DNA from 3 places in the Psychrobacillus sp. FSL K6-2843 genome. Region 3 is predicted to be linked to each of the others. Evidence: riboswitches for the same ligand, from Rfam matches in the RefSeq annotation. Region 3 holds a riboswitch; each other region holds the start of a gene.
The links. Region 3 has a riboswitch for S-adenosylmethionine ahead of metK (methionine adenosyltransferase). Riboswitches for the same ligand answer to the same signal wherever they lie in the genome.
Positions count from the first base shown of each region.

Region 1: another riboswitch for S-adenosylmethionine. It lies ahead of MKY94_RS09345 (MetQ/NlpA family ABC transporter substrate-binding protein); the one in region 3 lies ahead of metK (methionine adenosyltransferase).
Region 2: another riboswitch for S-adenosylmethionine. It lies ahead of MKY94_RS01040 (aminotransferase class I/II-fold pyridoxal phosphate-dependent enzyme); the one in region 3 lies ahead of metK (methionine adenosyltransferase).

Region 1 is NZ_CP152021.1:1,871,571-1,876,031, forward strand. Features, by position in the region: gene MKY94_RS09340 (ATP-binding cassette domain-containing protein) at 1-653, opposite strand, end outside; gene MKY94_RS09345 (MetQ/NlpA family ABC transporter substrate-binding protein) at 711-1,529, opposite strand; SAM riboswitch class I at 1,624-1,736, opposite strand; gene MKY94_RS09350 (PPC domain-containing DNA-binding protein) at 1,888-2,391, shown strand; gene MKY94_RS09355 (pyridoxal phosphate-dependent aminotransferase) at 2,808-3,971, opposite strand; gene MKY94_RS09360 (carbon-nitrogen family hydrolase) at 4,057-4,461, shown strand, end outside.
Region 2 is NZ_CP152021.1:195,712-200,172, forward strand. Features, by position in the region: gene MKY94_RS01020 (M3 family oligoendopeptidase) at 1-260, opposite strand, end outside; gene MKY94_RS01025 (DUF2087 domain-containing protein) at 415-1,164, shown strand; gene MKY94_RS01030 (YdcF family protein) at 1,322-1,909, opposite strand; gene MKY94_RS01035 (glycerol-3-phosphate acyltransferase) at 1,923-2,564, opposite strand; SAM riboswitch class I at 2,710-2,825, shown strand; gene MKY94_RS01040 (aminotransferase class I/II-fold pyridoxal phosphate-dependent enzyme) at 2,946-4,238, shown strand; gene MKY94_RS01045 (homoserine dehydrogenase) at 4,362-4,461, shown strand, end outside.
Region 3 is NZ_CP152021.1:2,829,766-2,834,226, forward strand. Features, by position in the region: gene MKY94_RS14240 (malic enzyme-like NAD(P)-binding protein) at 1-64, opposite strand, end outside; gene MKY94_RS14245 (alpha/beta hydrolase) at 184-975, opposite strand; gene MKY94_RS14250 (gamma carbonic anhydrase family protein) at 1,086-1,601, shown strand; gene metK (methionine adenosyltransferase) at 1,849-3,045, opposite strand; SAM riboswitch class I at 3,236-3,352, opposite strand; gene pckA (phosphoenolpyruvate carboxykinase (ATP)) at 3,571-4,461, shown strand, end outside.

The sequences.
Region 1 (4,461 bases), 960 kb from region 3:
TCTCCGTTTTCCATCACATACACATGATCACAAATCTTTTGAATAACATTCATTTCATGAGTTATTAAAAGAATAGTTATACCTAACTCCTTATTGATCTTTAATAAGAGCTCTAATATTGAGTCAGTCGTTTCTGGATCCAGAGCACTTGTTGCTTCATCACTTAATAATACTTCTGGTTCCTGGGAGAGAGCTCTTGCAATAGCTACACGTTGCTTTTGGCCGCCAGAAAGCTGGTTTGGATAGCTTTTATGCTTATCGGTTAAGCCTACTATTTCTAAATATTTTTCCACTCTTTTTTTAACTTCGTTCTTGTCGTAGCCAAGCAGCTTTAAAGGTATAGCGATATTGTCGTAAACAGTGGCAGTTTTTAAAAGGTTAAATCCTTGAAAAATCATGCCTATTTTGTTTCTGACTTTTCGAAGTTGAGGAAGGGGAAGGGGGGTTATTTCTTCGCCATTAATGTATACTTTGCCTTTTGTTGGCTTTTCGAGCAGGTTAACACATCTGATAAGTGTGCTTTTCCCTGCTCCGCTATAGCCGATAACTCCGTGAATTTCACCTTTTCTTACATGAAGACTTACGTTACTGACAGCCTTTACTGTGTTGCTTTTGCTGATGAATTCCTTTGTAATATTCTCTAAAACTATCATGTTAAATCTTCCTTTCTAAAGAAAACGTTACCGGTTGCGGCAACGTTTTTGTTATTTCTACTCATCCCAGCTTGCTAACACAGAACCTTGAAACTCTTCTTCGATAAATGTTCTGACTTCCTCTGATTGATAAGCTTTTACAAACTTTTGAACGGTTGGATCATCTTCGTTTTCCGCGCGGACAACGATATAGTTCACATATGGAGAGTTAGATGACTCTAAAAGAATTGAGTCTTCCTTCGGGTTAATGCCAGCAGCCAAAGCAAAATTTGTATTGATTGCTGCAGCATCTACCTCGCTAAGCTGTTTCGGTATTTGAGCAGCCTCTAATTCGATAAATTCAATATTCTTAGGGTTTTCTTCGATATCATAAATAGAAGCATTTTCTTTTTTATCTTCTTTAATTTTAATAAAGCCATTTTCCTCTAGTATATATAATGCGCGTGAACCGTTAGTTGGGTCGTTTGGTAATCCAAATGTGGCACCTTCTGGTAAATCTTCGAACGATTTAAATTTTTCAGAGTAAATACCCATTGGGTTTAAAATAGTTTTACCAACTGGTACTAGCTCAGTACCATGGTCTTCGTTGAAAGCATCAAGAAAAGGCTCATGTTGATAGCTATTTGCGTCTAGGTTACCTTCAGAAAGTGCTGTGTTTGGAAGTATGTAATCAGAAAAAGCTTTAATTTCTATTTCTAGTCCATCTTTTGCTGCAACTTCTGCTGCAACCTCAGCTATTTGTTCGTGAGGACCAGCAGTTACACCTATGACTAATTTATTTTCATCTAAGGCTTTGTCACCTTTAGATTCATCACCACAAGCCGCAAGCAACCCCGTTAATAGAACTCCTGATAATACTAAACCAACCTTTTTCATTAAAATTCCTCCTTAATAATTATTAAAGAATTCGAATAAATATAAAAGCCTCTCTTTCAAAAAGAAAGAGAGGCACACAAAAATGCATTGTCCTCTCTTATCTTCCAAAACAAAAATGTTTTGCAGGATTTAGCACCTTTCTATACTTTTGGTATAGATGGTTGCCGAGCTTCAACGGGCCAGTCCCTCAGCTACTCTTGATAAGAGATAATAAGCTATTAAGTTTTTCGTTTATTCTATAAATGAAAATTTACTATACTAAACTAACAAAGTCAAGAGCTATTTTTTAATAGTAAAATTTTTTAGAAAAGATTAAAATTATAAGATAATAAATAATTATGCAATTGGAGGAATCGACATGACAATAAGAGCAAATTTTGCAGTAGGTGATTTTGAGAGAATAGTTGGTGCTAGATTAAAATATGGAACAGATTTGATAGAAGGGATAGAAGCAATATGTGAAGCCAATCAAATTACTTCTGCCACTGTCGTTAGCTGCTTTGGAAGCTTTCAAAAATGTGGCTTTGTCTATTTAATTCCAGCTGATTCCTCGAAAATAGGTGTAGCCTATAATGAAATGATCGTAAAAGAAGGACCTATAGAATTTTTACATGGTACAGGAGTTATATGTCAGCAAGAAGGAAAATATGCCACACATTTTCACGGATCAATGTGTGATCAATATGGTGCTGTTTTTGGAGGTCACTTCATCAAAGGTGAGAATCCTGTAATTACGGTTGACCTAGTCTTAGCCGAAGTAAAAGGGATGGAATTCCATCGGAAACATGATGAAGAGACTGGTGCAATTCAGTTTTATCCGATTGAGCAAGGGAGCAAGTTCCCCAGGACAATAGAGGAATAGAAAGTGTAGTAGGTTAACATATAAAAGAATTCAAATAAACAATAGAATATGACATAAAAAAAGACTACTTTTGTAGTCTTTTTTTATTTTGTTGGCTATTTCACTTAAACACACTAATTAATATTGTGATGAGAAAATAAACTAAAATACCAAGTATAAATAGTCCTATAAATTTTTTCATGTAAGATACCTCCAGAGGATTAAGCTTGTTTTTTATTGAACGGTCATAAAAAAAATTATCCGGTCATAAAACGTTGCTATCCGGTCATAAAAATTTTTATCCGGTCATAAAATCGCGCTATCCGGTCATAAAAATTTTTATGCGGTTATAAAGACAATTTATCAATTATTTTCATAGAAATTAGTGTCTTTTAACTTCACTTAAACATCTTTTAGATGATAACAGTAACTAATTCTTAAAAAAGTTCTAGCTTTTCTATACGGTCAACAGCCTCAATCAGGCGATCCTCATCAACTAAAAGTCCGATGCGTACATAACCTTCCCCGTGTTTACCAAATCCATTGCCAGCAGCGACAGCAACATCTGCTTTTTCTAGAAGTATGTCAGCAAATTGTTCACTAGTATAGCCATTTGGTACAGGAAGCCATGCAAAGAATGAGCCTTCAGGAGCTTTCACATTCCAACCAATTTTGCGACAAGCCTCTATGAAAGTATTTCTTCTTTTTTCATAGAGTGCCACTAATTCTTCCACACATTCCTGAGACCCATTTAGTGCTTCTGCTGCTGCAGATTGAATAGCAGGAAAGAGGCTGACAAAAAGATGGTCTTGTATAATATTGATAGCCTCAATCATTTTAGAATTACCTAAGGCAAACCCTACGCGCCAGCCTGCCATATTATAGGTTTTGGATAGCGTATACATTTCAATTCCGACTTCTTTAGCACCTTTTGCTTGTAAGAAACTAATAGGTTTTTTCCCATCAAAGCCGATGCCTCCGTAAGCAAAATCATGGACAATGGCTATATCATTTTCCTTTGCTAACTCAACAGTTTCTTGGAAAAACTCTAAAGTAGCAGAGGCTCCCGTAGGATTATTAGGATAATTCAAATACATTAGTCTCGCTGCCTCTTTTTGGTCCGGGGTAAGCTGCTTGTAATCGGGTAGAAACGCATTTTCTTCTAACAGTGGCATAGTATCAAATTGCACATTTGCTAGTCCTACTCCAGAGAGATAATCTGGATAACCAGGGTCAGGAAGGAGCATTAATTCCTTCTCATTCATCATAGCTAAAGGTAGCTCTACTAAACCTATTTTAGTACCAAAAAGTACGGCTACCTCTTTATTAGGATCTATATTAACGTCATACTCTCGAGAATAAAAATCTACGGCCGCTTGCTTTAGCTCGTTTATACCTCTAAAGGGAGAATATTTATGAGAAAGCGGACTTTGTGCTGCTGTCGATAGCGCTTGTACAATATGGTCAGGTGTCGGCTGGTCAGGGTTTCCTTGTCCGAGATTGATAACATCCCTACCTTCTGCCACAGCCTTCGCTACTTTTTGTACTAATGTTGCAAAAAATTGGGGAGGGAGATTTTTTAAACGATCAGAAAATTCCATGGACAATACCTCTTTTTCTAAATAGTTGCATATATTAGTCAAATCTTATAATCTTTTTAGTATTATGTCTATAGGTGGTGGCGAAATGAAAATAGCTTGTGTTCAGTTAGATATAGCGTTTGGTAATCCAAAAGAAAATTTTAAAAGAGTAGAAAAGAAAATTAGAGAAGCAGCTATACAAGGAGCAAATCTTATAGTTTTGCCGGAGATGTGGAACACGGGATATGATTTAACGAGATTAGAAGATATAGCAGATGATAAAGGGGTAAAGACGAAGGAATTTCTAGTTAAACTTGCGAAAGAATTACATATACATATAGTGGGTGGCTCGGTTTCGACGAAAAAAAAGAACTCCTTTTACAATACCATGTATATCGTAAACCATTCGGGAGAGCTAATCGCTGAGTACGACAAGGCCCATTTATTTAAGCTAATGGATGAGCATTTATATTTAAAAGCTGGAGACAGTAAGAATATTTTTATGTTGGAT
Region 2 (4,461 bases), 1.5 Mb from region 3:
TCATCTACTTCAGGGCTAATTTCATCAAAGAAATCTCGTTCTTTTTGATAAAATTCATCATTTGTGTCAATAGAAGCTCGAATATAAACAAGGTTAGCCTGAGTAGAAAAATTGTTGCGAATTGCATTTATTTCTTCAATCACCGAGTTCTGCTCTTCAACAGATGTTGCTTCCTTCATTTTAGCCAATAGTTCATGAAAAGCCGTCTTCATTTCTTGTAAATCTGGTCTCTTATATTTGTATTCTTTAAATGTAACCAATGTATTTCCCCCTATATATATATTAATCTATTCCTTCTAATTGTTTATTATTTTCAGATAAATTGCAACTTATAATTTTACTTGTTTTGTTATAGATAATAATATAATATGTTTGTAAATAAATAAACATATTAAGGAGTTGTTTGTTGTATTCATGATAGAAAAATTTTGGGAAGCTACAATTGAAGAGATGAAAAAGGGATACGTGGAAGAAACAAACGTTTTTCAGTGTTTGCTATGTGGGGAACAGATAGAAAAGGGTGTCATCTACCCCGAGAATAACGTGTTATATGAAGCAGAGAAGTTTATGATTCGTCATATCGGCAACAAACATGTGTCAATTTTTGAGTATTTAAGTGGTTTAAACAAAAAGCTAACGGGCTTGACCGAACATCAAAACAGTCTGATTCGTCTATTTTTTGAGGGGAAGAGTGATTTAGAGATCCAAAAGGAGCTAGGAATAGGGAGTGCCTCAACTATTCGAAATCATCGGTTTGTTCTAAAGGAAAAGGAAAGACAGGCGAAAATATTTTTAACAATGATGGAACTGTTGAAGGAAAGAGATAATCATGCTCCTGCATTCCTGCCTGTTCACAAGAATGCAACCATGGTGGATGATCGCTACAATATCACGGAAGAAGAACAAGCTGAACTCGAAAGCAAATTTTTTCCCGAGGGGATTAACGGACCAATGCTAAAATTTCCAAAAAAGGAAAAACAAAAGCTTTCAACACTTAGAGTTATTATTCAACGTTTTGAACAAGAGAAAAATTACACTGAAAAAGAAATAAATACGATTTTAAAAAATGTCTATGAGGATTATGTGACGTTAAGACGTTATTTAATCGAATATGGGTTTTTAGATAGAAAAGATGATGGCAGCACTTATTGGGTAAAGGATTAACGATGAATTAAAAAGAGCCTCAAGTAAATTCTGCAAGAGCTTATAGTGGATAGAAAGATAGAGAGGAGAATCGATGCAACAAAGGGAGCTTGAGTAAAGAAGTCAATTCGTTCTTTTAGCTGGGGAGAGATTATAATTTTTGCATCTCTCCCTTTTATTATTTTCCAGATACAAAGGTTTTGAGCAAGGCAGCCCTTTCACGTAATCGCAATTTTGCCTCTGAAATTTGTGGTGTCTTAGCAGCAACCACATCTGCATTCCATCCTATTCCTTCTGCAATAATCTTTGCCCGTTGTAGATGAAAATCGCTCGTAATAATTGTGACAGAGGTAACGCTATCGGGTAGAAGCTGTTGGGAGAACAGAAGGTTTTCATACGTAGAAGTGGATTGATCTTCTACGATTATTCGACTCTCGGGGATTCCATTCTCCATGAGATATTCCTTCATAACCGCTGCTTCCTCTATATCCTCGTCCGGTCCTTGTCCTCCAGTCACAACGAGCTTTACATTATGATATGTGTTTGCATATTCTAGTGCGGCCTCTAGACGATATCGTAGTGCAAGAGAAGGGATCTGGCCTTGTTTAACCTTGGCCCCTAATACAATTGCGTATTCATTGGAGCCGTTTGCCTTAGGTTTTAACCCATCCTCTAGCCATTTGCTTGTAAGCATCCACATACCGAATCCACTAGTTGCCATTATTATTAAAGGAACTAGCACAATCCACCTCTTTTTTTTGCTCATTTAACCACTCCTTTTACAGTGATGGCTTTTTTTTCTTCATAACAGAGGAAATCTTTACTTCTTCTTTTCGAATTAACCGCTGAACATTCTCTATATGTAAGAACGATGCCATTAGAAATAGAAATCCTGCAACTATGATTGGGCCTATTCCATCTGCGGTCCATATAGAGGCTCCTATAAAGATAAGGTAGAAAAAGAATACACCTATCAATAAATAATCAGTCAAAAGTGTGATGCAGATTAACAATAATAGTCCTGCTAATCCAACCGGCCAATGTAACGCTAGCAGTACTCCAATGATGGAAGCTGTGCCTTTACCGCCTTTAAATTTCGTGTAAATAGGAAAGTTATGCCCTAAGATTACAGCAGCACCAGCTATATACAGCAAAAAATCAAGCTCAGAGGTACTAAGTGAGGTCAGCTGCGGAGCAATTAATCTTGCCCCAATAATCATAATTGCGCCTTTTAAAATATCTATGGCTCCTACTAAAACGCCATACTTCCATCCAAGCACTATGGTGGCGTTGGAAGCTCCTGAATTATTTAAGCCTTCTTTTTTTATATTAACACCACTCATCCATTGGGCTAATTTTGATCCATGAATCGAACCAACTAAGTAGCCTATTAAAAGAATGCTAACACTCCAAATAATCATTCTATGACACCCCCAAAAATAATATTCTATCTATTATATTAAACGATTATAAAATGATGAAGTTTCAGAATTTTATATAAAATAACTTGACTTATAAATAACGGAGGATTTATACTGTGTAACAAGATGGAACACTAATCTAATACTCTTATCAAGAGTGGCGGAGGGAATAGGCCCTACGATGCCCGGCAACCACCAAGTTCTTTTACTTGGAAAGGTGCTAAATCCTACAAATTCTTTTATGAATTTGGAAGATAAGAGGAGGAACATGTCAATTTGACCCCTCTTCTTAAGTGAAGAGGGGTTTTTACATTGGCAGTTCTATAATCCTCTCCCGCCTCCAAGCATCCATCTAATCTACTAATAACGGAGGAATTCAAAATGACAAATCTTCAAAAAGAAACACTTCTATTGCATGGTGGACAACAACCGGATCCAGTCACAGGATCAAGAGCGGTACCGATTCACAAAACAACCTCATATGTATTTCAAAACACTGAGCATGCTCAAAATCTATTTGCATTAAAAGAGACTGGTAACATCTATTCCCGAATAACAAACCCAACAGTTGATGTTTTTGAGCAAAGAATTGCATTACTTGAAGGAGGTACTGCCGCAGTGGCCCTTTCATCAGGGATGGCAGCCATTGCATTTTCTATTTTAAATATTGCAGGCGCTGGAGATGAAATTATCGCAGCTGAAAACTTATATGGAGGGACCTTTAATCTTTTTGCTCATACACTTCCTCGCTATGGAATTACTGTAAAGTTTATAGATTCAACGGATCCTGAGAATTTCAGATCAGCAGTTACTGAGAAGACAAAAGGTTTTTTTGCTGAAATTATTGGAAATCCAAGCTTAAATGTACTGGATGTGGAGCAGGTAGCTACCATTGCGAACGAAGTGGGGGTTCCATTACTAGTAGATAATACTTTCGCTACTCCGTTTGGTTCAAATCCAATTGAGCATGGCGCTCATATTGTTATCCATTCGGCGACAAAATGGATTGGAGGTCACGGTACAACAATTGGTGGAGTAGTAGTTGATGGAGGTAACTTCAACTGGAATTCTGAAAAATTCCCGGGCTTTACAGAGCCAGACGTAACCTATCATGGTTTGCGCTACGGAATCGATGTTCCAGGCGTGGCATTTGCTATAAAGCTAAGAGTCCAGTTGCTACGTGATTTTGGCCCTTCTCTAAGCCCAGAAGCAGCTTTCTCCTTTCTTCAAGGATTAGAAACACTTCACTTACGAGTGCCAAGACATAACGAAAATGCCCAGAAAATTGCGGAGTACTTAAATGACAATGAGGAAGTTTCATGGGTTAACTATTTAGGGCTTGAAAGCCATCCTACACATGAACTTGCTAAAAAGTATTTAAAGAATGGATACGGTTCTATTTTGACATTTGGAGCAAAGGGAGGTAGAGAAGCAGGTAGACATATTATCGATAATATAGAGATTTGGTCACATGTAGCAAATGTGGGAGACGCAAAATCTCTAATTATTCATCCAGCTTCCACTACTCACCAACAACTTACACCGGAGGATTTAGTAAAAACAGGGGTTACAGAGGATCTAATTCGCTTGTCTGTAGGCTTGGAGGCAGTAGAAGATTTACAAGAAGCACTTGGAAAAGTACTTTTAGAGAAAACAAATGTCCTCTCTATATAGAATTTTGTTGTTAACTGAGTGGAAATAGTCTACAATATGTAAAATAGTCAATTAGTTAATTGAAATTTTATTCAAGTACGATTATTTAAATTCAATTGTACAGATTCATTTGGAGGAGACAGCATGGCAAAAATAAAAGCAGCAATCTTAGGATTTGGAACAGTCGGCCAAGGGATTTATCACATTGTGAATGAAAAACGAGAAGACTTAAAAAAGTCATTAG
Region 3 (4,461 bases):
CAAAGTTACCAGGTTTTGAAGGTGTTTCGACGATAATATTACGAATAATATGTTGGTTTTCCATATCTCTCTCCTAATCTCTTACTCTATTTTCAATTATATGATTATAACACAAAAAATCCCCATTTATAAAAATGAAGATTAATTGTTGCTCAATATGTTTGTTTGAAAAAAAGATGCATTTTAAACGATATAACCGATAGATCTCAGTACATTATTAATGAAGGAGTGAGAATATGTAAAAATTTCTTCTCTTTCTGGCTCTAAATACAGATCATGAAAACAATTCTTCCATTCCTTGAATTGATAATCCGATAGCTCCTGTTTTTTCAACCATGCTTTGGCTGCTGCTGTGTCCGTAATCTTATCTCTTTCTCCCGTCATTAATAAAACAGGGACATTAGGAATAGATTCGGGATATTGGCTTACAGTTTTCATCTCATTTTCAAGCTCTTTATACCAATCATGTGAAATAATCGTTCGATAATACGGATCGTTTACTAGATCTTGATAGGCGCTGTAGTTTCTAGTTAGTTCCTTTAGTTCAATGTCATGATTGATCTTCTGCTGCACAGAGATTTTAGCTAATGCCTTTGTCCACTTGGAAGGAAGTTTTTTTAACAAAAGCCACGGAGATGTTAAGATAACACCAGCATATTCCACCTCTATCTTATGTAACATCTTCATAACTAAGGTTGCTCCAAGCCCGTGTCCTACTATAAAAATAGGAAGGTCATATGAAACAGCAACCTGCAATGCTTGCTTTATGTAGTCTTTATAAAGATCAAAGGATTCATCGTGAATGGTCTTGGTTCTCACTAACTCCCCGTGACCTGGCAAATCTCCCATCACTATATGGCAATTTGAGCTTCGCAATTTTTCGATTAGCCAAGCATAACGTCTGTGATGCTCATAGGCACTATGAACAATAATTACAACCGCTTTAGCCTTTTCATCTGACTCCCACTTCCACATGTTCAACATACCTCATTTCTGTAACACTCTCTACGTCCTATTTATTTCTTTCTTTCGATTTGTTTGATAGGATTAATTATACTCTAGAAAAACAAAGGAGCGTGTCTATTTTGATTTATCCATACAAAGATAAGAAACCTTCGATTGATGCATCTGCCTATATTGCTGATTATGTCACAATCACAGGTGATGTTACAATCGGTCCAGAGACTACAATTTGGTTTAATACGGTAATAAGAGGGGACGTTGCCCCTACTATAATAGGAAGCAGAGTTAGTATTCAAGATTTAAGTTGCCTTCATCAAAGCCCAAATAATCCACTCATAATTGAAGATGAGGTAACTGTTGGCCATCAGGTTACATTACATAGCTGTACTATACGTAAAGGCGCATTAATAGGCATGGGGTCCATTATTTTAGATGGTGCAGAAATAGGCGAAGGAGCATTTATTGGAGCTGGTAGTCTTGTCCCTCAAGGGAAAAAAATCCCGCCTAATACTTTAGCATTCGGTAGTCCAGCTAAGATTATACGTGAATTGAATGACGAAGATAAAAAAGATGTCCAACGAATTATTCATGAATATGCTGAAAAAGGACAGTACTATAAATCCATCAAACCCTTATAGAAAGATCGAATTTAAAATAGAATAAATTAGAATTAAGAAACACCTAATTTTAAAATTTTTATAAATTTGACTCCGGTTATTTTTATACAATAATCCATTAAGAGTAAATAGATCCATTTATTTGGTCAGCCTATTTACCGTTAAGCTGTATAATTGTTTGAAAAAAACAAAAGGTATTAAGAGGCTAGCCTCTTAATACCTTCTTTCTTTAGGCGAGGCATTCCAATAGAAGGAAGTCTCTGAATTCTTAAATACCCGCTTTTTGCTTTAATTGCTCTGCCTTGTCGGTTTTTTCCCATGGAGCATCGATGTCAGTACGTCCGAAATGTCCGTAAGCTGCCGTTTGCTTGTAAATTGGGCGACGAAGGTCTAGCATTTTAATAATTCCAGCTGGACGAAGGTCAAATAGATCACGGATATATGATACTAAATCCGCCTCTGCTACTTTTCCTGTACCAAATGTATCGATTGCGATAGAAACTGGTTGTGCTACACCGATTGCATACGCTAGTTGTACCTCACAGCGATCTGCAAGACCAGCAGCAACAATATTTTTTGCTACATAACGAGCGGCATAAGCTGCAGAACGGTCTACTTTTGTTGGATCTTTTCCAGAGAAAGCTCCTCCTCCATGGCGAGCATAACCTCCGTATGTATCAACAATAATTTTACGTCCAGTTAGTCCAGCATCACCTTGAGGACCACCAATAACAAAGCGTCCCGTCGGGTTAATAAAGTATTTCGTTTCCTCTGTTATTAAATCAGTAGGTACTACCGGTTTTATAACATGCTCTTTTAAATCTCTTTGGATTTGTTCTAAAGTTATTTCTGGGTGATGTTGTGTAGAAATAACAATCGTATCAATATGAACAGGGTTGTTATTTTCATCATATTCAACTGTTACCTGTGTTTTACCGTCTGGTCGTAAGTAGTCTAAAGTTTCATCCTTCCGAACCTGTGCTAAGCGACGGGCAAGTTTGTGAGCTAGACTGATCGGTAATGGCATAAGCTCTGGAGTTTCATTACATGCGTAACCAAACATTAACCCTTGGTCTCCTGCTCCAATAGCCTCGATATCTGAATCAGTCATCGCACCTTCTCTAGCCTCTAGCGCTTGGTCTACACCCATAGCAATATCAGCGGATTGCTCATCAATCGCAGTTAAAACTGCTGAAGTTTCAGAGTCAAAGCCGTATTTAGCACGTGTATAACCAATTTCTTGGATAGTCGAACGTACAACTTTAGGTATGTCTACATATGTAGAAGTTGTTATTTCTCCTGCAACTAACACTAAACCTGTAGTAACGGTTGTTTCACAAGCAACTCGTGCATTAGGGTCTTCCGTTAAAATTGCATCTAATATAGCATCAGAAATTTGGTCACAAATTTTATCTGGATGCCCTTCTGTTACTGACTCCGATGTAAATAATCGACGTTGTGTCAAAAGATTCCCTCCTATATCCTGCGAGATTTCTCTCAGGAATTGATACGGTACTCATTCCCATGTCAAGCCAATAGTAAACTTGAAGCTGCTTCGGACTTGGCACACAAGGATTTAGGGCGATGTAAAATAAAAAAACCTTTCACTCACGTAATTACATGAGGAAAGGGATTAATATCATAAACACCTTTCACTCTTATCAATCAAGGAATTTCACCTTGTCTCAGGTTGGGCACCTTTGTAATGATTTTTCAATTACAGGTTGCCGGGTTTCACAGGGCCTGACCCCTCCACCAGCTCGGAATAAGAGTATCCGTTCAATTCACCATCATACGTAAAAATTAGTTATAAGTCAACCGATTAAATGTAATTTTTTCTCAAAAACAAAAATTATTCCAATAATGGGCTTCTATTAGTGTAGACTATTTAGTGTAATGTGTTATACTATTTCACATATCAATGAAAAATCCTCTTTATGTTGACTATTTACATGAAGAGATAAAAATTAAAAAAGGATGGTAATACTAAATGAATTCAATCGATACTGTGAGCGAACTGAACGAATTGTTAGCTGGTAACAACATTAGCCTTCAATTATCAGTACCACAATTGGTGGAAAAAGCTACTTCTAGAGGAGAAGCAGTACTAACTTCAACTGGAGCTGTTAAAGCAGAGACAGGCAAATATACAGGACGTTCTCCACAAGACAAGTATATTGTTGATGAACCTATCTCAAAAGACAAAATCGATTGGGGCTCTGTAAACCAACCTATCTCATCTTCTCATTTTGAAGCACTATATACAAAAGTTATGAACTATTTAAAAGAACAAAATGAACTATTTGTATTCAAAGGATTTGCTGGTGCTGATAAGGATTCGCGTCTAAGCATTCAAGTAATAAACGAGTATGCTTGGCATAACCTTTTTGCTCACCAACTATTTATCCGTCCTTCTGAAGAAGAGTTAGTAGCTCATAAAGCAGACTTTACTGTAATCAGCGCACCAAACTTCAAAGCAGATCCTGCTATTGATGGAACAAATTCAGAGACTTTTATCATTGTTTCTATGGAAAAACGTATTGTTTTAATTGGTGGAACAGAATACGCAGGAGAAATGAAAAAATCTATCTTCTCTATTATGAACTATTTATTGCCAGAACAAAATATTTTGCCTATGCACTGCTCTGCTAACGTTGGAGAAAAAGGCGATGTAACGTTATTCTTCGGCCTTTCAGGTACAGGTAAAACTACATTATCTGCTGATGCTGGAAGAAAGCTAATCGGTGATGATGAACATGGTTGGTCAGATAATGGTGTATTTAATATTGAAGGTGGCTGCTACGCAAAATGTATCGACCTAACAAGAGAAAATGAACCACAAATCTTTGACGCTATTAAATTTGGTACTGTTTTAGAAAAC